2 regions of the Clostridium acetobutylicum ATCC 824 genome follow, and region 2 is predicted to be linked to the other one. Evidence: riboswitches for the same ligand, from Rfam matches in the RefSeq annotation. Region 2 holds a riboswitch; the other holds the start of a gene.

Region 1 (16,663 bases), 1.0 Mb from region 2:
TTCTTGAAATAACATCACATATTGATGTTATTATTCCTCCAAGAAGAATAGTTCCTGGAATTAAAAATATTGTATTTGAAGTTTTAAAAATAAGCCTTGATATGTGAGGAACAGCAAGACCTATAAAGGCAATAGGACCTGCGAAGGCAGTTACAACAGCTGTAAGAAGGCTTGATATTATTATAACTATAATTCTAAAAAATTTTATTTTTATTCCAAGGCTTTTTGCGTATTGCTCACCTAAAATGAAGGCGTTTAAAGGCTTTACTATTAGAAAAGCTGCTAAAAGAGAAGGTATACCTATAAAAAATAATATATATATATTTTTCCATGTGAAGCCAGAAAAACTTCCAAGTGTCCACATGGTAAAGAATTGCAGTTGCTGTTTATCTGCAAAGGCTGATAAGACATTTGTAACAGCACTACATATGTATCCAACCATAATTCCTATGATAAGTAAGGTAACTACACTTTTTACCTTATTTGCAAACAAGATTACTAGAAACATAATTAAAGTAGAACCTATTAAAGCAGCTAAAAATACTAAAAAAGGAGAGGAGGCAGCAAAACCGAAACTTATGCCTCCAAGCATAACTAAGGCTACAAATAAGGTTGCACCAGAAGAAATTCCAAGTACGTAAGGTTCTACTATAGGATTTTTGAATAACACTTGAAGAAGGAGACCTGATACAGATAGTGCAGAGCCACCTATGAGAGCTCCTATTGCTCTTGGAAAACGTATATTCCATACAATTTGATAATCTCCGTCGTTAAAGTCACCAATTTTAAAAAGGATGTTAAATACCTCACCAAAATTTATTTTTAAAGAACCTGTGCTGATTGAAAATATAAAGGTAAAAATAAGAACTATAAATAGGAGAATTAAAAGTAAGATATATTTCATATTTTTTGTTAGATTAAGATTCATAATTATCCTCCTAAAATATTTAGTAGTGCGAATAATGTTTTATTTTATATCCTTTGAAGCTTTCAGGATGAAAAATTGAAGCTAAGTCCTCTATAATCTCATCAGTTTTATCTATTGCCTGATAATAATCTTTACCAAAGCACCATACTTTTTTATTCTTAACTGGTTTTATAGTTTTTAGTATTGGGGCAGCACTTAACATAGATTTTAAAGACGGTGTGTATTCTTTTGAAGAAGAATAAATTAGAACATCAGCATCCTTTGATTTTGAGTAGAAATCCTCAAGTGTTATGTAGCCGCTTTTATTGTTTAAATCTTTGAATATATAGTCGCCACCTGCCATATCAACCATTTTTGCAGCGTATGAGTTTTTAGCGGGTATATACACTTTGCCGTTATCTACCATTCCAAAGGCAACCTTCGGCTTTTTTAGTGAAGAAACTTTGTTTTCTGTAGCCATAACCTTAGAAACCTGTTGATTAAAATAATTTTCAGCTTTATCCTCCTTGTCATAAAAGGCTGATAAGAACTTAATCCATTCTAATCTTCCAAGAGGGTCTTCTTCTAGATATTCATTATCTGAAGTATAATTTATATGAAGTTCATCAAATTTTTTCATCATGTTATTAAGACCATAACTTCCTCCGTACAGAATAGCTACATCAGGTTTTGATGAAGAAATTTTTTCAAAGTCAGGCGAGGTAGTATCTCCAATGTAAGTTATTTTATTATCATTAAGTAAAGACTTTATTTCGTCTATTTCCCACTCGTTTTCTTTTAAAGTTACAGTTTTTATACTTTTAATTTCATCAAGAGGTCTAAGAAGAGAACCTTGAGTGGCTGAGGAAACGAGAACATTATTAACTGGATAAGTTATTACGGTCTCATTTTTATATTCTGCTGGAACAGTTTTATTTTTAGGTACAAGTATTACGGTTTTATTGTTACCATCGGTTATTTTTTTGATTCCGCCTTTTAAATATTTTATATTGAAGGCTTTAGTATATTTTAAAGGTAGTTCTGTTTGTATATTTAATTTCCCATTAGAATAAGTTATCCTGGCATCCATTACTTGGTTTAAAAAGTCCATTGGAACATATATGTCGTTGTTTTTTAATTTTGGATTTGCACTCATTGCTATTTTTGAAGAGTTTAAATAAGCTGTACTGCTTGAGGCACTAACTTTTATTATATCTTTGCCTTTTGAAGCAATAGCACCTTCTCCGTTTAGAGTACATTTTCCACCTACGCTTTTAAATGCTTCTTTTAGAGATACATAGGTTTTATTATCATATCCTATTGTAGCTACAGTGTGGGCTGCATTTGAATTCTTTCTAGAATAAATATCTTTGTTTTTAGTACCTGAACATGAAGACAGGGTTATAGTAATTAAAATAAGTAATGCTGAAATTGATGCTTTCGTTTTTGTGTACATAAAAAATCTCCCTTAAAAGTATTAATCTAATAATAATTATATAAAAGAAAAAACTCCGCTTTTGCGGAGAATGAAATTAATGCATAAATATAAAAATAACCATTCAAGCTTGTAATTGTTTGAATAGCATGATTATGTTTATGGATTTCACTTCCCTCCGAAGTTCCATAATATTTTAGGTAGGTCTCCTGGCTCACAGTTTAGCCTCAACCATCCTTCCCAGAGAAAACTCCAGTGGACATTGGTTTTGTAACTGTATACAGTAACGGGGGTTGCATTGGATTTTCACCAATTTCCCTATTAAACCTAAGATTAGGTGCCTAAAATATGGTATTATTTCATGGTTAGTATACCACTTTGTCTTGTAAATTACAATTAACCATATATTTAAAAAGTGTAAATAGTAACTGTATTGTATTGTGGTATAATTAAAGCTATTATATATAATGTATTGTTTTAATACAAATAGCTATTCAAGTGAGGAAGTGAAGTAAAGTGAATGGAATAATCAATTTAATACTAAAGACATTCATAGAAACATTATATTTAACAGGTATTATAATATTAGCTGGTTTCATATTAGGTTTTCTTAGAAATACTGCCATAGCTAATTTTCAAAGAAGCTTTGGAATGAAGGCAGTTATGATAACAGGCTTCTTAGGGGTTCCTGTTCATGAACTGAGTCATGCAATAATAGCTGTTTTATTTGGACATAAAGTCACAAACATAAAGTTACTGCAAAACCCAGATGAAAAGGGGGTTTTGGGGTATGTCAACCATACTTATAATCCATCCAGTGTATATCAAAGAATAGGAAACTTTTTTATAGGCGTTGCGCCCATCTTTGGAGGAATAACTGTAATAATGCTACTTCTTAAAGTCACAACTCCAGCTGTATTTAATAATTTTATGGTGACTTTGAAACAAAATTTAAATATAACTACATTGGATAATGGTTCTATTCATAATATTTTAATTTCTAATTGGTCAGTTATAAAGAATATTTTTAATGGAGAAAATTTTAAAAATCCATATTTCTATTTATTTTTATTTATTGCTATATGTATATCTTCTCACATATCTTTGAGTAAAGCTGATATAAATGGAGCATGGGTTGAACTTGTTTCAATATTTTTACTTATACTGGTCATAAATATGGTTGGATTATCTAGCTATATATCTGCTTCTATAATTATTAAGTATAACGTGCTGATGACAGGTTTTCTTTCTGTAGCAGTAGTATTTTCTTGTATTACATTTTTAATTAGCTTAGTTTTTAGAGTTTTAAAAGCATAAGAGGTGTTAAAAATGAAGGTATACTATATAACAGAGATAGCAGTTATAATTAGGACACTAATAGAAGCTGTTTACTTTATAGTTGTAATAGTGAGCTTTAGTTTTATTATGGGTGGCTTTAGAAGTTTTATAATCGGTAATTTTAAAAAAAGTATTGGAGGTAAGGCTGTAATGGTAGTGGGAGCAGTTGGATCTACCTTTCATCAACTGCTTCATGCTGGGACGGCCATTTTGTTTGCTCATAAAATAGAGGATATTAGTTTGATTAAAGAACCAGATAAAAACAATACTCTGGGATACGTGAAATGCTTTAAAAAAGGTGAAAATTTTTATCAAAGAATAGGAGATTTTTTTATAGGATTAATGCCTTTTTTGTGTGGAATTGTAATTATGCTTTTGATGATGAAATTCACAATTCCAACGATATTTAATGATGATATCAAAATAGTATGTAAAGATGCCAATTCTATAACATTGGATTTTGATACTTTGAATGGATTTATTAACTCAAATGTGGATTTACTAAAGGATTTTTTTTGTGTTTCTACTGTAAGAAATAAGCACTTGTACATTTTTTTACTATTGGCTATTTATATAAGCTTAAGTATGTCACCGGATAGAGGTGACATACGAGGGGTTTCAAGAGGATTTTGTGTTGCATTTATTATTCTCTTAATATTTAATTTTATCGATGCTTTTAATATATCAAGGCATACATTTGCACTGGATATAATCCAAATAGGAGTCCTCATTTTATATATTTTTCAAATATCAATAGTAATGCTTTTTATAGCGGCGTTTATTGTCTTAATTTTAAGAGCAATAGTAAATTGATACGTAATTTATCAATATAAAAAGAAGTTTCGAACATAAAAGTCCAAGAACAAATCCAGCAATTATATCTGTGGTGTAATGTACACAAAGGTATATTCTCGATATTGCAATAAGAGAGGCTAATATAAAAAAAATAATTGCGAAACCATTAAAGTATAGGTAAAGCATATTTGCAGCAGCAAAGGAAGAAAAAGTATGACCTGAAGGAAATGAATAGGATAATGGCTTCGTAATTAAAATATTTATATTAGAATTAGTCCTAAAGGGACGAAGTCTTTTTACACAGTGTTTAATTATTCCCTCTCCCACGATTAAACTAATTACTAAGGATAACAGTACACTTATCCCAACAATTCTGTAGGGTTTGTATGCAATGAGAAAAGTGCAAATAAGTAGCCATATTACACCGCCATTACCCAAATATGAGCAAAAAATCATGAGTTTATCTAAAAATCTTCTACTGTTTTTAAAAGTAATGCGAGAAATTATGAAATCATCTAATTTCCTTATAAATAATAACATGTTAATATCTCCCCTTAAAAATAAGTTAAGGTAAAATACCGTTTGATGTAAAGGAGGTTTCAGAAAGTGAACATTGTTTCTGTGCCCATAACTATTTTATAAAAGCATTATTAAATTAAGATTATGCTTGGGTAAAGTTTAATATAAATTGATAGGCTAAGGGCTTATAATACAAATAAATCATAAATATATCAATATAAAATATTTCGTATAATTGTATTTTATGATAAAAATCAAAAATAGTAACTGTGATTTAAGGTATATGGTGAACTATTAAGTGAGAGGTTTGGAAGAAATGAATGTTCATAGTGCCAAAAATTAAAAAAGGAAGACATTTAGTCTCCTTTTTTCCTCCTGTGTATTTTTTTGGTTTTCTTTTTAACTGAAAAGCCAAAGGAACCAATAGGTTTTGAATTTAAACCGTAATATTCCCCGTGATTATAGCACATAAGATTGGCTTTGTTAAAGCATATTTTATTATTTTTATCTAATAAAGTTTCGTCTATTTTTACATTCAAAACTTGAAGAAGAAATAAATCGTGAGTTCCAAGTGGAGTAACCGATTTTACTTTGCATTCTAAGGCTACTGGGCAATTTTCTAAAGAAGGTGTTGAAATTGATACTCCATCGTTAAGGGGTAAACTAAAATGCTTTATTTTGTCAACTCTTCTACCGGAAACTACACCACAGTAATCAACAATTTTAACCATACTTGTTGTAGGAAGATTTATAACACATTCGCAACTTTCCTTAATATACTGATATGAAAGTCTCTCAGGTCTTATGCCCATAGCTATTATTGGATCTTTAGTACAGACAGTGCTGACCCAACCTACTGTAAAAACATTTAAATTTTGGGATTTATCCTTAGAGGTAACAAGCACCACTGGTGTTGGGTTTAACATAACGCTTCCTTTAAAATTTAATTTGTTCATGTGACATTCCTCTATTCTTTTTACACAGTGTTTTTATACAACAATAATTTTAACATATGATTAACATTTAAAAAATCACTTTTTTTATTATGTTTAGCTGTGATATATTAAAATTATCTAGAAACTATATACTAAAAAGGGGATGAAGTTATGACCAGAAAAAAAAAAGGTGATAATATGGTCGACTGTGGCAGCTATATTTATTGCAGTTTTATTAGTATGGCATTTTTATTTTAGTGATGATAATAAATCGGATTTAGTTATACACGGTAAAGTAATACAGGAGTTATCAAGTAACAGCAAAAAAAATAAAAATACCTCTAAGGTTAATGTAATAAATGTGCCAGAAAATAAAAAGTCAAAGAAGAATAAAAACTCTTTGAATAGGACTTATGTTTTGGTAAAGATATTAAATGGCGATTACAAAGGTAAAGTGATAAAGTTAGAGAACTTGGTTAATGAAAAGACAGCCCACGAAACGCTTACTAAAAAGGGCGATGAGGTACTCATTAATATAGATGAAGATAGTAAAGGAAACATAAGTAGTGCTTACATATACGATGTTGTAAGGTACAAATTTATTTTCGGACTCGTGGCAGTATTTATAATACTTCTCAGTGTAGTTGGAGGTAAAAAGGGAGTGAAATCTGTAATTGCCCTTGCTATAACAGCTGTTGCAGTATTAAAGATAATGATTCCTCTTATAATTGCTGGTTTTAACCCTACTATTGTTTCAATTGTAATATGTATAGTTGTAAGTACAATAAATCTTATAATTATAAGTGGGAAGAACAAAAAAACTCTTGCAGCTATTATAGGTACAAGTGGAGGGCTTATACTGTCAGCATTAATTGCTACCTTTAGTATAATTACTTTAAGGTTGTCAGGACTGACCGATGAGGAAGAACAAATGGTTATTTATATTACTCAAAATACAAGCTTTAATTTTAGCGGACTATTATTTGCAGGAATATTAATGGGAGCCTTAGGTGCCGTAATGGATATTGGTATGTCAATAGCTTCATCAATAAACGAACTGCATGAGACCAATGATAAGGCAACTGTTATGGAGCTTGTAAAGTCTGGAATGAATGTTGGAAGAGATATGATGGGAACAATGGCTAATACACTTATTTTGGCATATGCAGGAGGGGCTATGTATGTTATGATATGGATTTCATCATATGATCTTCCTCTGTATAGAATTATAAATCAAGATGTAATAGCTTCGGAGCTTGTTAAAACATTAGCTGGAAGTATTGGTTTAATATTTACAATACCTCTTACAGCTTTTTGTTCTGCAATGATACTAAAACGTGAAAAGGTTAAAGTAAATAGTAAAGAAAATATGCTTGTAGAAGAAAAACAATAAATTATTTGGTATGGGGGGATATATTTTGTCTGAGAGTATTCTTATAGTTGAAGATGAAGATAGAATGAGAGAGCTCATAAAAGCCTATTTAAGAAGAGAGGGATACAGTGTACTTGAAGCGGCGGATGGGAAAGAGGCACTAGAGATGTTTGACAGAAATTCAATTTCGCTTGTCATTTTAGATATAATGCTGCCTCTTTTGGATGGATGGACTGTATGCACAAATATAAGAGAGAAGTCAGAGGTTCCAATAATAATGTTAACAGCTAAGAGTGAAGAGGATGATAAACTTTTAGGATATGAGCTTGGTGCAGATGACTATGTTACTAAACCATGTAGTCCAAAGGTACTTACTGCTAAGGTTAAAGTTCTATTAAAAAGAATTCAGCCAAATGAAAAGTCTAAGGTTCAAAATTTTGATGGGCTCAAGATAGACGCTATTTCTCATGAGGTTACTATTGAAGATAAGGAAATTTATCTTTCTCCAAAAGAGTATGATCTTTTAATATATTTTTCTAATAATAAAGGTATAACGCTTACGAGAGATAAGATTTTAGATAATGTTTGGGGAGAAGATTATTATGGGGATCTTAGAACAGTAGATACTCATGTGAAAAGGCTTAGAGAAAAACTACAAGATAAGGCATATTTAGTAGCAACAGTAAGAGGAAGCGGATACAAATTTGAGGTGAAAAAATGAAGATAAAGGGCAGCATAACAACTAAATTGTTTGTTATAACTTTGAGTTTTTATGTTGTTTTCATATTAGGAATGTTGGTTTTTCAAAGTGCGTTCTTTGGAAAATTTTATCAAAACAAAAAAATGCAATCACTTGAAAGCGCAACAAAAGAACTTAAAAAACAATATAATGCCAATGAAAATAATCCTTATGATGATATCGGGAGTATAATAAAGGAATTTGAAAGAAAAAATAATTGCAAGGTAGCTATATTAAATAGTTATGGAAATTTGAAGTATTTTGAAAATGATGGAGAAGATGATACTGCCGAAATAAATATAATTAAGGATATAATGCACACTTGGGTATCTAATCCTGCTGATTTTTTAAATATGAGAAGAACTGGAAAAAGTGAGACTTATGTTTTTCAGAGCAAGACATATAATGTTAAAAATATAGTCTGCGTAGTTCCTGGAGCTAACAATGATGTTATTTTTGCAATATCATCATTCCAATCAATTACAGAGGCATCTTCGGTAATGAAGGAATTTTTTATTTACATATTTTTTAGTGCTGTAGTTGTAGTAATTATTTTAGCACTAATATATTCTAGAATGATTACAAAACCACTAAAGAAAATAAACAAAACAGCTTCAAAAATGGCTGAGCTGGATTTTAGTGAAAAGTGTAATGTCATATCTGAAGATGAAATAGGATATTTAGGAAAAAACTTAAATTTTTTAGCTGATAATCTTAATAAATCAATGAATTCACTTAAAGCAGCAAATGAACAATTGAAGAAGGACATAGAAAAAGAAAAGGAACTAGAAAAGATGAGAAAGGAATTTGTGGCCGGAGTTTCCCATGAGCTTAAGACGCCTATAGGAATAATAGAGGGTTATGCAGAAGGGCTTAAAGATAACGTTGCAGTGACTAAAAAAGAAAGGGATTATTACACAGATGTAATTATAGATGAAGCGGCAAGAATGGGAAAACTTGTTTCCGATATGCTTGATTTATCACAATTGGAAAGTGGAAATTTTAAGCTCACATTAGGAAAATTCGATATTGGAGAAATGGTATTTAAATGTTCAAAAAAATACTATGCAATATTAGATGAAAAGAAAATAGATATGAGCATAAATATAGTAAATGGATACGTAATGGGTGATCAATATAGGTTAGAGCAGGTTTTTACCAATTTACTTAATAATGCCTTGAAGTACGCTAAGAGAAAGATTCACGTAAATATGTTAAAAGAAAATAACAAGATTACTATAGAAGTTGTAAATGATGGAGAAAAAATCGAAGTTGATGAAGTATGTAAGATATGGGATAAGTTTTATAAAACTGATAAGTCTAGAAATAGAAAGGTTGGAGGTACTGGATTAGGTCTTGCAATAGTTAAAAATATAATAGAACTCCACAACGGAAGCTATGGAGTTCTTAATGTTGAAAATGGGGTGAAATTTTATTTTTCCCTAAAATTATGCTGATTTATTTGTCTGATAGTTTTAAAGAAAGGGTTTTATAAGCATCGTCCCTGTAAACTTCTACTTGTACAGTATCACCTGAGTTATGTTTTGACTTTATAGAATCGATATCGCTAGTAGAAGTTACTTTTTTACCATCAAACTTTGTTATTACATCTCCAACCTGCATACCTGCTTTTTGAGCAGAACTAAAGTCTTGAATTTGTTCAATATATACACCTTGAGGTATATTATGCTGTTCAGCGGTACTTTTATCTACAGCTTCACCACTTATTCCAAGCATTAGTATAGGCTTAGAAAGATTTTGAATTTTGCTTTTTACAGTATCAATTGGAATTGAGAAGCCTATTCCTTCTACGCCGTTTTCACTTATCTTAGCAGAATTTATACCAACTACTTGTCCGAATGAATTTACTAGAGGACCTCCGCTGTTTCCAGGATTTATAGCTGCATCTGTTTGGATATAAGTTTGTTTTTGACCTTCGCTTACGGCTACTTCACGATTAACAGCACTGACAACTCCAGTTGTAACTGTTCCTAAGAATTCTTTTCCTAAAGGATTTCCAATTGCAACGACTGAATCACCAACATTTAATGAAGCTGAGCTTCCAAGTTCTGCAACACCAGGAACAGTAAAGCTTCCTGTCATCTTTATTACGGCTATATCATTAGCTTCATCATAATTTACAACTTTAGCTGAAACTTCTTTTTTGTTGTTTAGGATTACTGCTATTTTATCTGCACCTTTTATAACATGGTAATTTGTTAGTATATAACCATCATTATTGAATATTATTCCGGATCCCATTCCTTCCTGTGTAGAGCTTCCATTACCATTACTTGAGCCAAAGAAGGAATCAAAATCGTTTTGGGTTACAGTCGTTTTTGTTGATACACCAACTACTGCAGGGCTAACTTTTTTTACTATTTGCGATACAGTTAAACCACTTCCAGTTGCACTAGACGTCTTTGTTGAGGTTGGTGAAGCATTAATATAGCCTAGAGAAGAACTTCCACCATTAGCCATAGTTTTGTATAATGGTGTACTTTTGAAAAAGTTTGATTTAGGAAGAAGATATAAGGCTGATGCTGTTGATATACCTCCTCCAAGTATAGCGCAGGTTAAACCTACTGCTATATATGATGCTATTTTTTTGTTGAAAGGTTTTCTATTTTTATTGCTTTCTTTTTTATATTCAATTGGCATATTCATATTAACGGTATTATCATTGTTATTATTATTCATTTCAGTTGTATTATCTGTATCATTATTATTCACGTTATTATTGTTTAAATCGTCCATCATTGTTACCTCCTAATTTGTTTCTGCTTTGTATGTTTTAATAATAAACTTAGTGTGTGACAGATGTGTGACAATTTTGTTAAATAGTTGTTTAGAATTAAAATTTATTACATTGAAATTAGGCACATTTCATAGTAAACTAGTACTGTAAAAGGAGGGTACAAATTTGAGTTATATTTTAGATTTGTTTCATAAAGAGTCCTTTAAGAGAGGAGCGTTTTTAGTATTATTGGCTGCATTTTTTTATTTTTGTAGGTCTATAATGAATTTTATATTATTGACCTTTATAGTTACATATTTGATTAGCAGTCTGCACGGGTTTATTGTATCAAATCTTAGAAAATATATAAAAGTTAGGGAAGGCTTAATTGCCTTACTATTATATGTTCTTATAATAGCTGTTATAGTGCTTGTTTTCTATAATTATGTTCCAGTAATAGTTAGGGAAACAACAAATATTGTAAATCAAGCAACTAACTTTTACAATACTATAGATACTAGCGATTTGGGAACATTAGGAAAATACATACAACCAATGATTACTAAATTAGATATTGGATCTTACACTAAGCAGGGTTTAAGCTATATAATAGAATTTGCTAAGAATTTTGGAAAAGTGAGTTTGAATTTATTTTTAGCGTTTGTGCTTAGCTTATTCTTTGTGCTTGAAAAGGGCACAATAAAGAAATTTGGTAAGAAGTTTGAGAAAAGCAAGCTCTCTACTATGTATGAGTACTTTGTATATTATGGTAATAACTTCCTAAACTCATTCGGTAAAGTTATAAAAGCACAAATACTAATAGCAATTGTGAATGCTGTATTATCATCTATTGCACTTGCAATAATGGGTTTTCCTAATCTAATGACTTTAGGATTTATGATATTTGTACTAAGTCTTATTCCTGTAGCTGGTGTTATAATTTCGCTTGTACCATTATCATTTATTGCATTTAATATTAATGGATTTACAGAAGTAATTTATGTAATATTAATGGTTGTAGTGATACACTGTATAGAAAGTTATTTCTTAAATCCAAAACTAATGTCTTCCAAAACTAAATTGCCTATATTTTTTACTTTTATAATACTTATAGTATCAGGAGATTTTATGGGAACGTGGGGACTACTTTTAGGTATACCACTATTTATGTTTCTACTTGATGTATTTGAAGTAAAAGTTTCGTAATGGATTCCATAAGCTTTTAAGGATACACATATATGATACATAAATAATTTATTGAAAATTAATAAGTTATTTATGTATTATTAATTTTTTTATATTATATTTATTAAGTGTTATTATATTTTAAATTAGGAAAGAGATGAATAGATGAGATTTTCTGCAATATACAAAAATACCTTGTCAGAGAAGACAAGGAAAATATTAAATTATGGTGATATTATAGTATTTTTTATAATCTTAGTTTTTAAATTGATTACTTATGGAAAAGAGATTTCACCGGAATATTTTGATAGTTCGGTTATAACACCAATAATTGCTTCAGTATTAATAATATTTAGTTTCTCTTTTTTATTCAAGGGTAAAAAAAGAACAGCGTATTTACTTATAATTGATTTGATAATAAGCCTCATTCTCATATCGGATATAGCTTATTTTAGGTATAATAAAGATATAATAACGGTTTCAGCTGTTCAAACAGCAAAACTTTTGGTTGGTGTAAAATCGAGTGTGGCTGATGTTCTAAGCATTAAGGATTTTATGTTTTTATTAGATATTATTATACTTGTTCCAACTTTTATTTATGTTAAAAGCATAAATAAAAATACTATTAAGTTAAAGTTTAGATTAGTTTTATTTTTAGCTGTCTTTATATTCGGAGCAGCTTTAGATGCACAACAATTTCATAAAGTTAATGTGGAACAACCAACACTGCTTACTGCAATGAGTAATAGAATTTACCTAACAAAGATGATAGGAAATTTAAATTTTCATGTGGTAGATGCCTATAATTTTACAAGCACAAAGGTGAAAAATTCAAAGAAGTTGCCTGAAGCAAGGAAGAATGCAATTAATAACTATCTTAAGAATAATAACTCTATTCCTGGTGTTAAATTCAAATCAGAAGGTTCAGGAAAAAATCTCATAATGATTCAAGTTGAGGCTCTTCAAGGATTTGTTGTGAACAAAAGTATAAATGGAAAAGAAATAACACCTAATTTGAATAAATGGATAAATAAAAGCTTATATTTTGATAATTATTTCTATCAAGTAGCTCAAGGAAATACATCTGATGCTGAGTTTATGTCATTGAATTCATTGTATCCTGCCCAATCTGGAGCTGCATATTATACATATGCAGGAAATACTTTTAATTCTATTCCTAAAGATTTAGGCGACAAAGGATACTATACTGCAGCGCTTCATGGATATAATGAGGGGTTCTGGAATAGAAATGTAATGTATAAATCAGAAAAATTTGATGATTTTTATGGTCAGACTAGTTATAAAAATGATGAGGTAGTTGGTATGGGATTAAGTGATGAGTCATTTTTAAATCAGTCATTGGCTAAAATGAAAACTTTTAAACAACCATATTTTTCTTTCCTTATAACTTTAAGTAGTCACTATCCTTTTAACGACACGGCTGGATATGAAAAGTATACTATGAATAAGTTAGATGTTGGTGAGTATAAAGATACTCTTTTAGGAAATTACTTTGAAGGAATACATTATACAGATGAACAATTAGGTAAGTTCCTGGACAAACTTGATAAAGAAGGATTAACTAAGAATTCAATAATTGTATTATATGGAGATCATTTTGCTATACCAAAAGAAAATATAAATCAACTTTATAGTTTTGAGGGGATAAAAGATCCTACTGATCTTACGTGGTATGAATATCAAAAAGTACCTATGTTTATTCATTTTCCAGATGACGAACATAAGGGAGTGAATCATACTTATTCAGGGCAGATGGATATTTATCCTACAATAGCTAACTTATATAACATAAGTAATAATTATATGTTTGGTGAAGATATATTAAATGTAAAAGATGGTGATAGTACCAATGTTACATTTAGAAATGGATCGTTTACAGATGGTAAGATATTTTATGTGTCATGGACTAACACTTATTATGATATAGCTACAGGTAAAAAGATAAAGGAGACACCTGAACTTAATAAGAAGAAAGAAGCTGCGACAACTGAATTAGAGTATTCTGACGATCTACTAAATCATAATTTAATTAAAACTTTTTTGAAATAAAAGAAGGGCTTAAATGAATTTATCATTTAAGCCTATTTCTTATAGGATTTTCAGTACCTCTACTTCGTAACTACCATCAGGTGACTGAACTAGAGTTCTTTTATTTAATTCTGACTTATATAAAGCCTTTCCAAGAGGAGAGTCAATACTTACCTTCATGTTTTTAATATCTGATTCAACAGAACTTACCAATGTAACCTCTTCTGTTTCATCTGTATCACAAAATTTAACTAATGCTTTTTTATTTAAATCAAATACATTTTCATTTTCAGAGCTTTCAACTACAGTACAGCTTTTTAGTATATCTTCAATTTCTTGAATTCTTGTTTCATTCATTGACTGGTCGTCTTTTGCTGCACTATAATCAGCATTTTCACTTAAATCACCTTGAGAACGAGCAAATTTTAATGCTTCTTTAATCTCTGCTCTTTTTACGGTCTTTAGGTATTCAAGTTCTTCTTCAAGTTTCTTTTTTCCGGATTCGGTTAAAATTTTACTACTCATTAATAAACACCTACTATCTTAAATTTTGTGTAAAAATATATGTACAGAATTTCTATAGTTAAACTTAACTTGTCAATATCGAATATAAGTTAAGTTTAAATTAGAAACACTTGACAGAGTTTCTAATTTAATTTAACTAGAAACTCTATATATTGATTTCTACATAAAAAATATACATATATGATATGTATATTTCTAATTAATAAATATAAATATATATAGTGAAACTACTGCAAAACAAACTCATATATTACAAAAATACAATGTTAATGTGTTTTTATAATATTAAGCTTTAGCAAACGTAGCTTCACTATATATAATATTACTAAACTTAACTTATTTCAAGAAGTTTATAACGTGGTACTAATTCAAAACTTTTAATCCTTTGGCTGATAAAGATTTAGATATTTCAGTTATAGCTTCTAGTCTAATATCTTCAGGAAGTTTTTCAAAATCATTTTTGTATTTTTCAGCACGGTCACTATCAAAATCTGACATATCAAGATCTTCTAACCTTAAAGCTGATATATTTTCATCATTATACTGAAGACTCAAGATACAAAAATCTATTATTCTTTTAAATTGAGTAGATTCATATATACTTACCTTAAAACAATCTAAATTATTATTAAGATAGTCATTTAGCCTATTAACAAGATTATCATGTATAGCCAAATCATACTTATTATCAGTTTTCTTTAAAGTACCTAATTGATAAGTAGCGTATTGGAATACTCTGTATATATCAGTATTAGATAAGTTTAAAGTTAAATACATATTTGGAACTATATATGTTTGTTTATCTCTGTATAAAGAAATAAAGTTTTTATTATAAAGGGAATCTATAAAAAGTTTTAAAAGACGCTTGTCTGTGGCCAGGATATCAAACTTACATCCATTAATAAAGCCGTCTGTTAAACTGCTTGTTCCCCAAACAATTGTTGCATTACAGGTTATGTTTAAAGAGCCCATTTTAAAGTTAAAGGTAACTCTGTCACCTACATTTATTCTTTTTGGCACATGAATTCTTGCACCAGCTTCACTTATATCGAGGATTTCAACTTGTTCCAATTGCAATTCTCCATTAAGTATAAAAGAATCTACATTACACTTGTAGTCAGTTCGTTTGAATTTTCTTTGCTCATTTTTTTTTCTCATAATAACAACCACCCTTATTACTATTACCATATAATATATAAATTCTATACTATACATTATACAATATGAAACTAAAATTAACAAAATAATTTCATATTATTGTAATAATACTAAATGTGGTTAAAATTATCCTATACTGCGCTACTTTTACTCCATTTTCCACATCTATCGCCAAATGCACCTATAGTGGAATTGTTATTCTTTATTCTAACAACTTCGCATCTATTTGAGCAGCCAACGCATTCAAAGCTTTGAGAATGAAAATCGGTATTTGACAAGGCAAATCCATTAAAATTTGTATGCTTTTTCTGTTTGGCAAGCGTTTCTTTGGCAATTAAAGCGGCACCAATTGCTCCCATTACTTTATGATGTGGTGGTATTGTGACCTTAAATCCTAGATAATTTTCGAATGAGGTTTTCATTCCTACATTCGATGCTACACCACCTTGAAAGAATATTTCGGGAAGAATTTCTTTGCCTTTTCCAACGTTACTAAAATAATTTCTAACAAGAGCATCACAAAGACCTTTTATAATATCCTCTTCCTTGTAACCTAACTGTTGTTTGTGTATCATGTCAGATTCTGCAAAAACAGCACATCTTCCAGCAATACGTACAGAACAAGTTGATTTAAGAGCATATTTTCCAAAGTCTTCAATAGGTATATCGAGTCTCTCTGCTTGCCTATCAAGAAATGATCCAGTTCCAGCGGCACAAACTGTATTCATAGCGAAATCAGTAACAATACCATCTTTTAATATTATGATTTTAGAGTCTTGACCGCCTATTTCTATTATGGTTCTTACATTTTTGTTTATATTTAAAGCAGCTACGGCGTGAGCTGTTATTTCATTTTTTACAGCATCTGCACCAAGAACGTAAGAAGCAATTTCTCTACCACTTCCAGTTGTTCCTACTCCAAGTATTTGATCATCGCTATATTTGGTGCTTAAGAATTTAAAGCCTTCT
Region 2 (16,663 bases):
CTTGCAAAAGAGGCCTTAACTCCATCTTCGCCCATTAAAAACAAATCCAAATTTCTTGATAGTTTTCCTGTGACACTTTCATGAAAAGCTGTATCTATATAGTCCGGTCCAACCTTAAAGCCTTGAACCTCAAGTCCTCTACTTACAAGCGCCTTCATAAGTCCAAGAGTAACTGTGGTCTTACCTCCTCCACTACTATTTGATGCAATAATTATGCTCCTCATTTTTTCCCCTCAATTCCCATAACACTGTATATACTGTTCATATCGAGGCTATTTCTTACAATATCCGCAAGCCTATCTATTTCGCCATTTCTAACATCTTCATATACAACTGACTTTTTTCTTTCAATTCCCTTCTTATCTCTAAGAAAATTGATGATGTATTCTCTAAAGTTAGCTCCATCAAATATTCCATGGATATAAGTTCCCATAATATTTCCACCTTCGTTTACTGCGCCATCATCTATCCCAACCTTATTTTCTATTTTAATGAAGGGTTTTGCCTTTTCTCCATAACTAGAAATCCCCATGTGAATCTCATAGCCATACACAGGTATTTGTTTATCAATGACGCTACCTTGAACTCTTGTAGTAACCTTCTTTTCTGCAAAAACAGTTCTTATATCTAAAAGACCCATTCCATTTATTTCTCCAAGTTCTGTTTCTACTTTAAATGGATCCTCTATAAGCCTTCCAAGCATTTGATATCCTCCACATATACCAAAGATAAGTCCATTTTTTTCGGCATACTGTTTTATTTTATTTTCTATACCATTTTTTCTTATATAGAGTAAATCTCCTATAGTATTTTTACTTCCAGGAATAATTAGTAAATCAGGTGTTCCAAAATTTTCACTAGAGGTTATATACCTTAAAGAGACATCTTCCTCTATCTTAAGAGCATCAATGTCTGTAAAATTTGATATATGAGGAAGTTTAATTACAGCCACATCTATTTTTGAATTGACTTTTGTATTAAAATAAACTGCACCGTCCTCATCTTCCAAAGATAAATTAAAATAAGGAACAACACCAAAACATGGTATATTTATTCTTTCTTCCAGCATCGAAAGACCCGGTTTTAATATTTCTACATCTCCCCTAAATTTATTTATTATTGTACCTTTTATTCTCTTTCTTTCATTTTCTTCTAAAAGCATTACAGTTCCAAAAAGAGAAGCAAAAACTCCTCCTTTATCTATATCTCCAACTAATACCACCGGTGCATCTACAAGTTCTGCTAATCCCATATTTACAATATCATTTTCTCTCAAGTTTATTTCAGCTGGACTTCCTGCTCCTTCAATTACAACTATATCAAATTTATCTTCTAACTCTTCAAAATCTTCTTTTAGCATTGGTGCAAATTCTTTCTTCATATTATAATAGTTTTTTGCACTTGAAACTCCATACACTTCACCCTTTACAATAACCTGACAACTTTTATCTGTGGTAGGCTTTAAAAGTATTGGATTCATATAAACCTCAGGCTCAAGTCCTGCTGCATATGCCTGTAATACTTGAGCTCTTCCCATCTCCTTGCCATCAAGTGTTATGTATGAATTTAAAGACATATTTTGAGATTTATATGGACAAACGGAAAAACCATCCTGCTTAAAAATTCTGCAAAGTGCTGCAACCAGTATACTTTTTCCTACAGAGGATGCAGTCCCTTGAATCATAATTCTGGACATTTGATTTCCTCCTTCACTTCTTTTTCATATCTTCCTTCCATAACATCCTTTATATGCTCTATGTATATATCCTGAAATTCCTTAACCTCTCCAAGTCCATGAACATAGGCTGTTACTTCAAAACCATTACTTGTAAGTATGTTTTTCCATGAGTCTTCTGAGTTACCTGCCATATCTATAACAGCATGATTTCCTGCCACAAGCATAAGAGGAATCAAGGTAACCTTTCTTGTTTCATGATTTTCTATATACCTAAGTACATTATTAAGGTCCGGATAGCCTTCAACATTTGCAACAAAAACATTTCCAAAATCATTGTCCCTTAATACAAGCTGAAGGCAAGAATAACAAGCATTTGAACTATGTGTACTTCCATGCCCCATAAGTATTACAATTTCATCTCTAGGTATTATACTTTTTATAGAATTCACCATTATTTCATAATCATCCGGAAACTCTCCTGTTATTCCTTTGTAGTACAAAACTGGTCTTCCAAGTTTTATTTCTTTAAAATCGTAAGAATACTCATTAACTACTCTTTTAACAAAGTCATACTCTTCTCCTGGTATTATATGAAGTGGCTGAACAATTACTTTTTCAAAACCCTCTCTCTTTAATCTACTAAGTGCCATACCTGGAGTATCTACAATTATTTTATCCCTTTCCTTTAAAACTTTTATTATTTTATAGGAGGTAAATGCTCTTCTAATTTCATAATCCTTAAATTCATCTTTTACCTTTTCTTCTATTGCATCTATAGTTAATTTTCTTGTATTTTCATAGGTTGTACCAAAACTTATTATTAATATTGCCTTTTTCATAAAATCACTCCAAGTATTATTTTAGTGGTTTATAGGGTTCTATCTCAGCATTTTCAAAGGTTCCCATTTCAAGATAGGAAAATACAGCCATATCTACTATTTGAAAAGCAAGCGCTGCACCAGTTCCCTCACCTAGTCGCATCTTTAAATTCAACATTGGTTCTAAATCAAGCTCTTTCATAATCCACTTGCTTCCAGGTTCTGCTGAACCATGAGACGGAATTATAAAGTTTTTAACTAATGGATTTATTTTAACTGCTAAAAGTGCAGCAGATGCTGATATAAAACCATCGATAACTATTGGTATTCTATAAATTGCAGCTCCTAAAAAACATCCTGCAAGCCCAGCTATATCAAAACCACCCACCTTACTTAAAACATCAATTGGATCTTCTTTATTAGGTTTGTTAAGTGCTATTGCTTCCTTCACAATTTGAATTTTATTTCTAAAGGCTTCCTTTGTAAGTCCTGAACCTATTCCAACCATTTCGTCTACCGGGCAACCTGTCAAAACTGAAGCCACTGCACTGCTGGTTGTAGTATTACCTACTCCCATTTCTCCCGTTCCAATTAGGTTTACACCCTTATCCTTAAGCTCTTTTACTGCTTCAATACCTACTTCTAGCCCTTTTAAAGCCTCATCTCTAGTCATTGCAGCACCTTTAATCATGTTGCTGGTTCCTCGTCTTATCTTTTTATTTATTATTCCTTCTTCATTTATGTCTGCATCTACACCTATATCTATAACCTCTATGTCTGCTCCTGCATGTCTTGTAAAAACATTTATTCCTGTGAAGCCTTTCATAAAATTCCTAGTAACCGACGCTGTAACACTTTTGGGACATGAACTAACATTTTCCTCAACAATTCCATTATCTGCACACATTATAATAACCGTTTTATTTTTAACTGAAGGGTACACCTCTCCTGTTATTCCTCCAAGCTGCTTTACTATATCCTCCAAGGTTCCAAGACTTCCTAAAGGCTTTGTTAAGTTGTCCAATCTTTTTTGAATCTTACTCATGACCTTATTGTCTAATCCATTAATACCCTTTATCAAATTTTCTATATTCATTTATATATTCCCCTCCTCATCTCAGCTCTTAATAAAGTTTCGAGCTCATATATTTTATAATTTTTTATATTTTCCACTCTTTCTTTTGCACTATCTAAAGCATACTTATCATCATAAATTATTCCAAGCATATCTCCACTGTGAGCTCCAATAATTCCAATCCCACAGGTTTCATCCTTAAGCCTAAGTACTTTCCCTAAAATATCATAGCTAAGTCTATCACAATTTTTCACTATACTTAATGTTGCAGCTTCTCCAATATCTTTTACGCTTCCAACCTTAAGTGCTTTCTCTACTTTTTTAATTAAATTTCCTACATCCTTAAGCGGCTTTAGTTCTTTCTTATTAAAACTTACAGTATCTATAATTCTTTTTCCTTCGAATACTAAAATATGAAGCTTAGGATATTCTCCAAGTGTTTTTTTATAACTTCCTTCTTTATAATCAAACACAGTAGCTTTATCGAATATTATGCTATCTGTTGGTTCTATATTAATACATTCCTCAATTAATTCTCTTTCATTAAACTCTCTACCAAAAAAGCGTAAAAGAGCATAATATAATGCACATAAATCAGCCGTACTGCTGGCAAAACCTTTTCCCCTTGGAATATTTGAGCTTATAATTATATCTATATTATTTATGTATTTTTCAAAGCCCCATCTATTTAAAATATTTTCTAGAAACATCATGGTTTTAAGATTATTATACTTATCCTTAGATGCCTTACGTTCAAACAGTGTCACCTCTGTAAATAAGCTAACAGGAAATGACATTAGTACATCCTTTCCATTAAAGCTTCCTTGAACTACTTCACCAACACTAGCAGGATACTTTGCTGAAATTTTCATGACTTTACCTTTTCATATCCAATACATAAAGTCATACCGTTAATCTTCATTTTAGAGAAGACTATTTGACCATTAGAAAGTTTTACGCAGGGTTCACACACCGACCTTACCCCAACATTTTTTTCTACAAAGTCACTTCCCTCGTATATCTCCTGTACAGTTTTTATTTCTTCCTTAGTAAATGTTTTGAAATCAGCCTTTAAAACTTCACTTAAATGAATAATAGCCTTTTCATTAGCTTTAATATCTATTGAACTTATAGTTTTAACTGCTCTTTTATCAATACCAAGCTCCCTAAGCTTTTTCATAACTATATTCTCCATAGCCTCTACAGAATAATTTTTTCTACATCCAATTCCCAAGATAACATTTTTTCTTATAAGCCTTAATTCCTTCTCTTTTAATTCCATTAATTTATTTGTTACATAAACCTTCCCCTCGGAATCAAAACTATCTGTATATCCTTTAGGGCATTTAATTAAATTTTCTTCATCAATAAATGAGACCTTACTGCCCTTAATTAAAAGGGAGGATATTTCCTTTGCTTTTTTTAAATCATCTATTATAAGTCCATTTTTAACTGCAATAGCATCTGGGGCTTCTACATTTAAATTATCTGTTGCTGTTGTTATTATTGGAATAGAACCTAATATTTTAGAAATCTTTAAAGTCATTTCATTAGCCCTTCCTATATGTCCACTTAAAAGACTTATGGTGTATTTTGAAAGTACGTCCACAACAATTATCGCAGGGTCTTCCGTCTTACTTTTTATAAATGGGGCAATGGCTCTAACTGCTATTCCCGTAGACGCTACAAAAATCAGAGCTTCATATCTATTAATAAGCATTTCTGTTAAAGTACTTAATTTAAAATTTTCAATTTCTCTTTTTGAATATATGTCTAAATCCATAGCTTGCCTTAACTTTTTTCCTATTTTATCTCCGTAACTATTTAAACTTATAAGCGCTGTATTCATAAATTATTTTCCACACCCTTAAGAGCCCTCAAAAATTTTGTATTTTTCTTTTCGTCCTTTATAGCAAACCTAACAAAGCTATCATCAAGCCCTATAAAATTGCAGCATCTTCTTATCACAATGTCTTCTTTAAGTAAAGAATCATAAAGTTTTTCTCCACTTATATTTTCAAGCCTGCAAAGCACAAAATTTGCATGAGGAGAAAATACTCTTTTTATAAAACCTATTTTATTAAGCTCCTCAATAAATCTTTTTCTCTCCTTCTTAATCCATAAAAGAGATTCCTCAATGTAATTAGTATCTTTTAAACAATTTATAGCTGCCATTTCGGCAAAACAATTTATATTCCAAGGATTTTGTTTTGCTTTTATTTTAGCTGCTATTTCTTTGTTATTTGTTATTCCATATCCAAATCTTATTCCTGGCATGGCAAAAAACTTTGTCATTGCTCTTATTATAAAAAGACAGCTATAATTTTTTATCTCCCCTACAAAGCTCGAAGAAGGATCCCCTGTGAATTCAATAAAAGCTTCATCTATGATAATTGTTTTTTTCTTTTCTTCTGCAAGTTTTAATACATGAATAAACTTTTCTTTATTTATTAACCCTCCATTGGGATTATTGGGATTACCTATTATAACTGAATCTACATCATCTATCTTTGAAATTATATCCTCATAATCAATACACATATTCTCATCTAAATATGAAAATACAACACTTACTCCGTGTTTTTTAGCATTTATCTCATACTCTGCATAAGAGGGAACTATAATTAAGATTTTTTCAAAAAGACTTATTGAAAGTTCAATTATTTCCGAAGCTCCATTCCCAAGTACTATACCTATATCTTTTAATTTCAAATAATTCTCTATACTTTTATTTAAACGCCTATAATTAACGTCAGGATACACCCCTAGATTTTTTATTCCTTCATCTATGTTATTTAAAAAACTTTTAGGTATACCTAGAGGGTTTATGTTTGAACTATAATCTAAAAGCTCTCTCCCTTTAAAAACACCTTCTGTATAAATATCTCCACCGTGAATCATTAAATCCCCCCCTTTAAATTTTTGATACATTTTCTTATCTCACCAATTGTAAGCGGTAGCTCATCAAATTCAATACATCCATCACTTTTCAATATCTCAGCTAAATGAGCCACTCTTGGAAGCCTTAAATTTATATTTCTAAGAACTTTTTTATTGTTGAATACTTCCTTTACTCCTCCTTGTAAAATAAGTTTACCTTCATTTAATACGTATACCTTATCTGCAAAAAGTGGGACTATATCCATATCATGAGTTGAAAATACTATTGTAATTTTCATCTCTTCATTTATTTTTTTTAGAAGTTTTACAAGCTTTATAGTGCCCCTTGGATCTAAAGATACTGTTGGTTCGTCTAATACTAAGACTTCGGGCTTCATAGCCAAAACACTGGCAAGAGCTATTCTTTTTTTCTGACCACCACTTAAGTTATGTGGACTCTTTTTTTCAAATCCATCCATATTTACAACATTAAGCGCCCACTTAACTCTACTTTGAAGTTCTTCCTCTGATACTTTCATATTCACTAAACCATAAGCTATTTCCTGCATTACACTTGAGTTAAAAAGCTGATCATCTGAATCTTGAAATACCATTCCAACATCTCTTCTTATTACATTTAGATTCTTCTTAACTTTAGTATCTAGTCCATTTATTTTAACCTCTCCAGACGTTGGAGAAATGATTCCATTAAGCATATTGAACAAAGTTGATTTACCTGCTCCATTTGGGCCAAGTATAGCTACTCTTTCTCCTTTTTTGATACTCATATTAATATCATGTAGAGCTTCAAAGCCATCGCTATAAATATAATCTACATTATTAATGCTTATTTGATTCATTATTTAACCACCTTAAAATTTATTGCATAGATAATTTTTATCGTGAAAATGCAAGTTTCACATTTGGTTTCCTATAACGCAGAGCACAATAAAGATAAGGGATAATATTATGAAGATTAGATCTCTTTTATGTATACCTTCATTGAAAAAAGCAAAACGTTTGGTTTCTGAGCTGTATCCTCTTGAAAGCATTGCCTTGTATATATTTACGCTTTTATCAAGAGCTTTCATTAATACATAGGCTGCTGTTTTTCCAGAGTCTATTAATCTCCTATAGATGGATGTATTTTGTCCCATTCTGCTTATTTGCGCTCTATGCATACTATTTTTAACTTCCTCAATTATGAAAACATATCTATACATCATATTTGCTATGTCTATAATAGTATTAGGTATTTTAAGCATTCTTAAGGTTTCAAGAATTTCTGTCATTGGGGTGGTAAAGACAAGAAGATATCCAATTGTAGCTGCAGTAATTACTCTAAGAGCAATTATAATCCCCAAGCTTATACCCTCTGAATAAATATCCAATTTAAACCCTGCAATATTTATACTGTAAAAAATATGATTTCCATTTGTAAAAATCACATTTACAAAAACAATTAATGCCATTACCATTGGTATAGAAAGCCTTTTTATAAGTTTATTTATTCTTATCCCTGCACTAAAAAACAATAGCAAATAGAAAAGCCACATAGTTGCAATAACATACCATCTTGAAAGCAATGCAGATGTAATCATACTAATTAAGAAAACAACAGTTTTTGCCCTCCCATCGAATCTATGAAGAAAACTTTCAAGCTCTACGGTATTTTTAAATTCTAAAAGGCTCATAAAAATACTCCTTTAATTATCTTCTTTTGGCTTTCCAAATAGTTTTTCCCAGTGATGTCCTAAAATAAGTCCTGCAAAAAAATTTGCCACTGAAAAAGCTCCAACCTCTGCGTCTCCTGGAAGTTCTATAAATGGACGATGTTTCGTTGATGCCATAGAATTCACCTTATCGTCTGTACCCGATGCCTTCATTTTATGCTCTTCCATGTACTTACCTGACACAAAAATAAATATAAGTATCACAAACATTACTGCTAGTAGGGTTTTTGTAAAGCTGTCCATCCACTTAATCTGATTTTTGGAATTAGAACCACTCTTCATATTTAACCCTCCTTATTACTCTTTAAGTTATCTATTTTTAAAAGATCTGGTCTTCTCTTAAGCATCACTTTAATAATTACTGCTGTAAATATACCCTCCGCGATCGCTAATGGAACTTGTGTTGGTCCATATCCCATAAAAAATATTAACCATTGTTTCAATATTGACGTATGTCCATGTAAGCTTACAGCCAATTCTAAGGCACTTACCATATAGGTAACCATATCACCTACAAAACCTGCTACCCCAGCTGCTAACCATACTGAGCTGCCAAATTTTCTAAAAAGCTTAAAAAAGGCGTATCCTGATATTGCTCCAGCTATACCCATTGAAATATTATTTGCCCCTATAGTTGTAATACCACCATGTCCTAAAAACAGCGCTTGAAAAAACAAAGCTATTGCCGTTATAACTGAAGTTGCTAGTGGACCTATGAGTATCGCTGCAAGAGGTGTTCCACATGGATGCGAACATGAACCAGTTACAGGAACAGGTATGTGCATGCAGGATATTACAAAAACCCCTACTCCTACCATTGATAAAAAAGGCTTATAATATAAGTTTTCTTTAGATCTATTCTTTATTTCTCTAACACCTGGAACTACAAATAAAGCAGATGCAGCATATAACGTCCCCCATGCCGTTGGTGATAATATTCCATCTTCTATATGCATATAAACACTCCCTTTTGAAAATTATTCTGATAAAATAAAAAGCCCCTTAACAATACGTTAAAAGGCCAAATGCATATAGTACACCTATGGTTATACTTCATGATTATTCCTCCTATCGCTCGTAGAAAAAACATACTAGAATATGGCAAGTATCCTGGCTCAAAAATCATTGCTTAAGTACGCCTTCCCAGTTTCCCAGTGACATATTGTACTTAAACTCCTTTATTACAGTGGCGGGACCGCTCAGGCTTTTCACCTGATTCCTTTTTAATCAACTAAGACTCCTCAGTTGAACCTACAAATTTTAGTAGCAATCTATTATTGATACTAAAACTCTATATTCTTATATATTAAATTTTATTTATATGGACTTAAAGGTATTCATTAAATACCTAAACTATTTCTCATAATTTATATGGTATCATATAAGTTATGGAAACACAATTGTGCTTTGACAACAAATACAGTTTATGCATAAGTTAGTTTTCACTTCCTTAACTATAAACTTGTAAACCTTGAAGTATCTTCCCACATTGTGCTAAATTCTTTTTCCCAATCCTTCGCAATTGAAGCGTTTTTTATTATGATTAATACCTCATCATTTTTATATGTTGCATCGTCTGTGTAATTATAACTTCCTGTAGTAACTGTATTATTATCTACAACAGTAATCTTCATGTGCATAATACCAGCATGAGTATTTATTTTTATAGGTATATCAAATGCTTTAAGTAATCTTAATTCTTCATCCTCTTCTCCTAATTTTGCCTGTTTGCTATCTGTAATAATTCTTATAGCAACTCCCCTTTTTTTTGCATTTATTACTGCTGCAACAATATTATTTTTTCTTAAATCGTATATAGCTATATCTAGCTTAATATCTGCTGAATTAATAACTTTAATCAACCTATTATCTAGAGACTGATTCTCCATAGAAAAGTGGTATTCCAAACCACTTTTCATATTGCTATTTGATATTGCATTTGCTTTTGCCGTACTTTTTATTAATTCAAATATACCTATTCCTAAAAAGAAGACTGTAATTCCCATAAATATGCATGTTAACTTTTTTCTATTCATGTAACCCTCTCCATACATACCTTAATTTTATGTACTATTTAATCCTCCATTACATAAAAATAAAGGGACTTATATGCCCCTTTAAAAAGCTATTATCTAACAGCTCTAATAACACCACACGCTACTTTTCTCCCAGATGCTCCTGCTGGTTGTGTCCTATAATCGTCTGGACTTTCATGCAATACTACAGATTTTCCTATGACTTGTGGGACCCTAAATTTATTCGTAAAGAATGTCATTCTAGCATATCCATTATTAGAAAAAACTACAGGAAAATCTCCTGCATGGTTTCCATGTGGTTGATTAGTTGGGTTCCAATGTTCCCCAGTGCCTGGAAAAGGCTGTGCTGCAGTTCCTGGAGTACAATTACCATTTTGATGTATGTGAAATCCATGAGGTCCAACCTGAGGTCTTCCACCCATTGCTGGTCTATACGGTGGCAGTCCATTAAGCACAACAGAGACCTCTGTTCCGTTAGGTACACTTGTAAATGTTACAGTTCCTCTAATATTAGGAGCTAATGGTCCTCCTACTATAGTTGCTACAGCTCTTCTTGGTGCTTGCCTGTACAAATCCTCGTTCTCTCTGTGTTCATAATCATAATTGTCTAAAAAAGGACATTGGTATTCATCAAAATACATCGCTGCCTCCAAATTAAATATTACACTTTATTCTATGTATTAATTCTTTAAGTGTTACAATATTTAATTACTTACTTTTAAGACATGGTTTGTATTGCCAAAAGGGCTATTGACTTTTATTCAATAGCCCTTATTTTATTCAAGATACTGCTCTATACTTTCAAAACATTTCTCCACCATGAATTCTATATCTTTTTCTCCAATACTATAAGGAGGCATAAAATAAAGCACATCACCTATAGGTCTTAAAAGAAGGCCTTTTTTTAATGCTATTTTATATATTTCATATCCTACTCTACTTTTCCAGTCAAAGCTCTCCTTTGTATCTTTATCTTTAACCAGTTCTATTGCTGTCACCATACCGAGACTGCGAATATCACCAATAAACTTATTATTCCTTGCTCTATTTTTTGTAAGCTTCTCAATAAGCTTGGATTTCCCTATATTCTTTTCTATTATACTCTCTTCTTTAAATATTTTAAGACTTTCAATTGCTGCCGCACAAGCTAAAGCATTTCCAGCATACGTATGGCTGTGTATGAAAGCCTTTAAATTTACATAATCATCATAAAATGCGTTGTATATTTTACTAGTAGTTAAAACAACTGACATAGGCATATAGCCTGCACTAATTCCCTTTGAGAGGCACATTATATCAGGGCTTATGTCAGCATTTTCGCAGGCAAACATTTTTCCTGTTCTTCCAAACCCCACAGCTATTTCATCAAATATAACGCTTATATCATAATAATCACATGCATATCTAAGCTTCTTTAAGTACTTAGGAGAATACATTTTCATTCCTGCCGCCCCTTGAATCATAGGCTCAATAATAATAGCACATAATTCACTATTATGTTTCTTAAGACTTTTCTCCATTTCCTCAAAACATTCAGCTTCACAGCTATGTCTTTCCTTATTGTATTTACATCTATAGCAATCTGGCCCTTGGATTCTTAAGGTATCTATAAGAAGTGGTTTATAAATTTTGCTATATAAGTCTAAATCCCCAACGGATAAGGCCCCTATAGTTTCTCCATGATAAGCATTAGTTAAAGCTGCAAATTTAGTCTTTTTAACTTTTCCTGTTTGCTGATAATATTGAAAACTCATTTTTAGAGCTATCTCTACAGCTGAAGATCCATTATCCGAAAAAAATATCTTGTCTAATCCCTCTGGGGCAATCTGAATAAGACTTTTAGAAAATTCTACAGCAGGCTTATTTGAAAAATGTGCAAAAATAACATGTTCAATTTCATTTAACTGCTTTTCAATTGCCTTATTAATTCTCTTATTACTATGCCCGAAAATATTTGTCCACCAAGAACTTATGCAATCTAAATATGAATTTCCATTAACATCATATAGATAACAGCCTTCACCTTTATCGATTACTATTGGTGGCATCTTCTCATAATCCTTCATTTGTGTACAAGGATGCCATATATATTTCAAATCATCTCTTTCAATATCTTTCATAATCTTCCACCACCAAACAAGTTCATACTTCTTTCATTAAGCCTGCAATTTCATCTGCTTTGAATATATTACAAGCATTATATTTTAATTCTTCTATAAAGTTTTTTTTATTTTCATTAATATAAGGCATTACCCCTAATATGGGGATCCCTGTCATCTTTTTAATCATATTTATATTATCTTTGCAAAGCCTATTTTCCTCATATTGATTTACTATAATCCCTTTAACCTCAATTCCATTATTTTTTAAGTAACTAACAGTTAAAACAGTATGATTTATAGTTCCAAGACCTGCTCTACAAACTAAGATAACATCCATTTTCATATCTTTTATCAAATTACCCAAGGTGTATATCTTATTATCCACATCAGTAATTGGACAAATTACTCCTCCACTCCCCTCACAAAGTACATAGCCATACTCATTTTCTAATTTAGTAAGCTTGTCCTTAATCACTTGTATATCAATCGGCTTATTTTCTATTTTTGATGCTAAGTATGGAGATACTGCCGTTTTATATATGTACGGAGTTAGTTTTTCATAATCTTCCTGTATTCCTGAAAGAGAGCACACAAATTCGGTATCTCCAGGAATCAACTTTCCGTTAAGTTCTTCAGCATCACTTAAAGCTGCTTTAAAATAAGCTGTTTTGTAGCCTGCTTTACATAAAATATAAACAAGTGCCGCCGATATTACTGTCTTACCAATTTCCGTATCGGTTCCAACTAAATATATACCTCTCATTATAATCCTCCAAATTCACTAACATTTTTTATACTTCTAAGCTTCATAGATAGTATTGCAGCAATTATACTTATCAAAATATCGCCCCCTATACAAATAATACATCCATAAAATATTGCCCATGAAAAAGTTTTTTTATCACCCATGTATAGGTTATAAATTACATACAAATAAACTACCCCAAATAAATACACAAAAGTTAAACCACTTAAAACACACATTAAGGATTTTATAAAATTTGTTTTCTTTATTTTTGATGACAATTTTCCTATCACAAAGGATGCAACTATAAATCCCATAAGATATCCAAATGTAGGTTTGAATATGTAATATATCCCACCACCTTCCGTAAAAATTGGAGCTCCCATAAGCCCCATTCCAACATAAATTATTTGAGATAATGCTCCTAACTTAGCTCCAAGAATAATGCCACTTAATGCACAAAATAGCCATTGAAGTGTAAATGGAACAAATGGTATTGGTATTTTTATAAATGCCCCCACTGCAGTTAATGCTGCAAAAATAGAAACCATAATCATATCTTTAGGCTTCACTTTTATCATCCCCCACTATAATTGTTAACCTTTAATTTTTATTAGGTTAACAATTAAATTTTAAATCATTTACCTATTATTTGTCAACCCCTCCTTTGCATGCCAAATGTAAATAACCCTTAAACTAAAGTAATATATTAAGACAGCCTTAATAAGCTGGCTGCCTTAAATTATAATGTAGAGAAAGTGTACCCTCTGTCTTTTAAATATTGAATTATTTGAGGAAGTGCCTCTACTGTACTTGTCTTAGGTGCAGCATCATGCATTAAGAGCACAATAGTATCAGGATAAGTATATTTTCTTAGATTTTGTAATAAAATGGATACCGGCAAATTTCTTCCTCTTGCATCTCCAATTTCATCATTCCAATCCACAAATCTATATCCTGCTTTACCAACAGCTTCTCTAGTATCTCTTAACCTATCTCCAAAAGATCCTCCTGGAAACCTAGCAAGCCTTGAGTTATAATTTTTCCCCAATATAGCTCTTAGTACCCCATCACATTTGTTAAAATCCTCTATGAGTTTTTCCGGATTTGATTTATTGCTTAATATATGACTGTAGGTATGATTACCTATAACCTCTCCGTTTTGAAATTCCTGCCTTACCATATCAGGAAATTCCTCTGCACTTTTACCTATTAAAAAAAATGTTGCCTTTATGTTATTTCTGTTTAGTATTTCTATTATCTTTGATGTATTAACAGATGGTCCATCATCAAAAGTTAAATATGCAACCTTTTTACCATCCTCTCTTTTAACTGTCCAAGGAGTATATTGTCCACCAGGTTGATTTTTAATATTATCTTTAGGAACATCTTTTTTTATAGAATTTTCTTTTTTCTTGTTATGATGAATTTTATTTTGTTTTGGCACCTCTTTTTTTACAACATTTTTTTTATATATACCTTCTCTAACTATAATATAAAAACCACATAAAAGAATTAATGTTAAAACTACTAAAACTATGTTTTTTACTTTAAATCTACTGTCCTTGATCTTCATGTCATATCCCCCAATAATTAACTGAATTGCCTGTACAGTAACTGCATAGAAATAATAAGCTATATTAAACTTCTAACCTTAGTTATTCCTTTTCCAAGTTATATTTATGTATTTTGAAATCTTACAAATTATGGCTTTAAATTCACTTATAGAAAAAAACAAGCGGCCGGATTATTAATCTAGCTGCTTGTCTTCACTTAATTCAAATAATAATTGTGCTCATTATTTTTTCCTATAATAATTACTTTTTCTCCTTTATATGCCTTTATATTCGTTTTATTTAGGCTTGTAATAACATTTGTAACTATTGTGGAATCAGAATAAACTTCTATTACATAGGATATGTTTCTCTTAAAATCCCTCACAACAGCCTTCTCATTGTTCTTTAAATACAAAATTTCACTATTCCCTCCTTCTGAAAGAGAATCCAATATTTTTTGCTTATGTACTCCTCTTTGCCTACCTCTTTTATGTTGATGCTGTGTAAAATTCACAGTTACATCAATTTCTTCTCCTTCATCCTCTATAGAAATGTGATAATCCTTATAATCAAATAAAAACTTAATCTTCATTTTCCATTCCCCTTTAATTTATATTATTCTTTTCTCCATAATGTGACCTGTTATCTTTACATTTCTCCTTTCTACACAAAATAAAAAACTCCATACAAGCAGTAATGCCCACATGAAGTTTGTTAGTATTGTCATACCTAAAAATAAATTAGTCGCTAATACAATAAAATTGTTTTAGCAAAAACAAATTGTTTATACTATTGTTATATGATAATTTTAAAATTTTCCTTTATTTATACATAAAAAAAGCACAGAATAACGTTAATTGTTATTCTGTGCTTTCTATATAATGGAACATATTTATTCTATGTATACATCTATTCTGCTTTACTATTCCTATACTCTTCCATTTGCTTTAAATAATTCTTTTGTGTTTCTGTCTTTCCTGCATATTTATCAACTTCTGGTACGGCTTCATTAATGGCATTACTAGAAGATGAATTTATAGCTTGCTTTAACTCTTCAAACTGTGCTTCTGTTAATTCTATGTAACTTCCACAGCTTGGGCAAACAACACAATATCTTTTTCGATATGGTATTACGGGGATAAAGAACAAAGTAAACCAAGTTCTAACAATACATAAGTTCCATATTGCTGTTGTATTACAATAACTACATGTACGTTGGAATACTTGACCTATCTTTCTTTTAGTTACTCTACCCCAACCCCAAATTATCATTTGATCACTCCTCAAAATAATTGTTAATTAAAATTATATCATTTTACAATATTTTTTACAATATTTTTCTGTTACTATGTTTATATCCAAAATTTTATCATATTATATCCTTATATGTAATATTATTTACAAAGGATATTTAATTTACACAATGTACAATTATTATATAACTTTATAAAAAATTAAAACTCATCAAATCTAAACAACTACAAAGCTTCTGTAATAAATAACTTAGTTTTATAATAAGCATATAACAACTTAGGTAGTTCATTTTCTTAAGCATTGTGATATAATAAATAACATTGGTACAGTATGGGATTTTATGAAAGCCCCTGAGTTTTATAGTTTGCTTTCCCCATCTGTAGTTTCTAGCTAAACATTTTAGTACATACTAAAGTTTAACTAAAGGAACCTATATCTGAGATTTAACTCTTATTGTTTTTTCTTAGATCTGCCACGCTTATAAAAAATATCGTACTGAATGAATGAGGGTTAGTCCTAAATTAGAAGGCGAGAGAATAGTTCTTATATAGTTGATTTAGTTACTCTATTTCATCTATGTATTCACAAAGTCAATTTTTATATAATTATTTGTGATTTATTATGGAAACTTTATTGCTTAATGTGTGCCAAAGCTTTAAAGCTCTGGCACATATATAGATTAACATTTCCATATCTGCTATCCTTGTTCCTTTGGGCACAAGGATTTTATTATTATAAGTTATTTTCAAATCATATATAGTTAATAATTTAAAGTTCTCTACCCAC

Evidence for each region. A riboswitch is a leader RNA that binds a small molecule or an ion and turns the genes downstream of it on or off. The one in region 2 is predicted to bind cobalamin.
Region 1: another riboswitch for cobalamin. It lies ahead of CA_RS12520 (ABC transporter substrate-binding protein); the one in region 2 lies ahead of CA_RS07180 (energy-coupling factor ABC transporter permease).

What each region holds. Positions count from the first base shown of each region.
Region 1 is NC_003030.1:2,543,922-2,560,584, reverse strand. Features, by position in the region: gene CA_RS12525 (FecCD family ABC transporter permease) at 1-928, opposite strand, end outside; gene CA_RS12520 (ABC transporter substrate-binding protein) at 948-2,363, opposite strand; cobalamin riboswitch at 2,525-2,702, opposite strand; gene CA_RS12515 (membrane protein) at 2,859-3,659, shown strand; gene CA_RS12510 (hypothetical protein) at 3,672-4,493, shown strand; gene CA_RS12505 (phosphatase PAP2 family protein) at 4,473-4,931, opposite strand; gene CA_RS12500 (flavin reductase family protein) at 5,351-5,950, opposite strand; gene CA_RS12495 (YibE/F family protein) at 6,120-7,322, shown strand; gene CA_RS12490 (response regulator transcription factor) at 7,348-8,022, shown strand; gene CA_RS12485 (HAMP domain-containing sensor histidine kinase) at 8,019-9,497, shown strand; gene CA_RS12480 (S1C family serine protease) at 9,499-10,800, opposite strand; gene CA_RS12475 (AI-2E family transporter) at 10,964-11,983, shown strand; gene CA_RS12470 (LTA synthase family protein) at 12,128-14,032, shown strand; gene greA (transcription elongation factor GreA) at 14,072-14,536, opposite strand; gene CA_RS12460 (PilZ domain-containing protein) at 14,900-15,694, opposite strand; gene CA_RS12455 (acyl-CoA dehydratase activase) at 15,826-16,663, opposite strand, start outside.
Region 2 is NC_003030.1:1,502,740-1,519,402, reverse strand. Features, by position in the region: gene CA_RS07230 (cobyrinate a,c-diamide synthase) at 1-224, opposite strand, end outside; gene CA_RS07225 (cobyric acid synthase) at 221-1,696, opposite strand; gene CA_RS07220 (sirohydrochlorin cobaltochelatase) at 1,681-2,517, opposite strand; gene cobT (nicotinate-nucleotide--dimethylbenzimidazole phosphoribosyltransferase) at 2,534-3,592, opposite strand; gene CA_RS07210 (kinase) at 3,589-4,443, opposite strand; gene cbiG (cobalt-precorrin 5A hydrolase) at 4,440-5,420, opposite strand; gene CA_RS07200 (pyridoxal phosphate-dependent aminotransferase) at 5,417-6,472, opposite strand; gene CA_RS07195 (energy-coupling factor ABC transporter ATP-binding protein) at 6,472-7,311, opposite strand; gene cbiQ (cobalt ECF transporter T component CbiQ) at 7,369-8,145, opposite strand; gene CA_RS07185 (hypothetical protein) at 8,158-8,466, opposite strand; gene CA_RS07180 (energy-coupling factor ABC transporter permease) at 8,469-9,140, opposite strand; cobalamin riboswitch at 9,268-9,457, opposite strand; gene CA_RS07175 (phospholipase D family protein) at 9,639-10,220, opposite strand; gene CA_RS07170 (superoxide dismutase family protein) at 10,313-10,861, opposite strand; gene bioA (adenosylmethionine--8-amino-7-oxononanoate transaminase) at 10,997-12,340, opposite strand; gene bioD (dethiobiotin synthase) at 12,363-13,085, opposite strand; gene CA_RS07155 (biotin transporter BioY) at 13,085-13,639, opposite strand; gene CA_RS07150 (polysaccharide deacetylase family protein) at 13,810-14,643, opposite strand; gene CA_RS07145 (hypothetical protein) at 14,841-15,215, opposite strand; gene CA_RS07140 (zinc-ribbon domain-containing protein) at 15,533-15,895, opposite strand.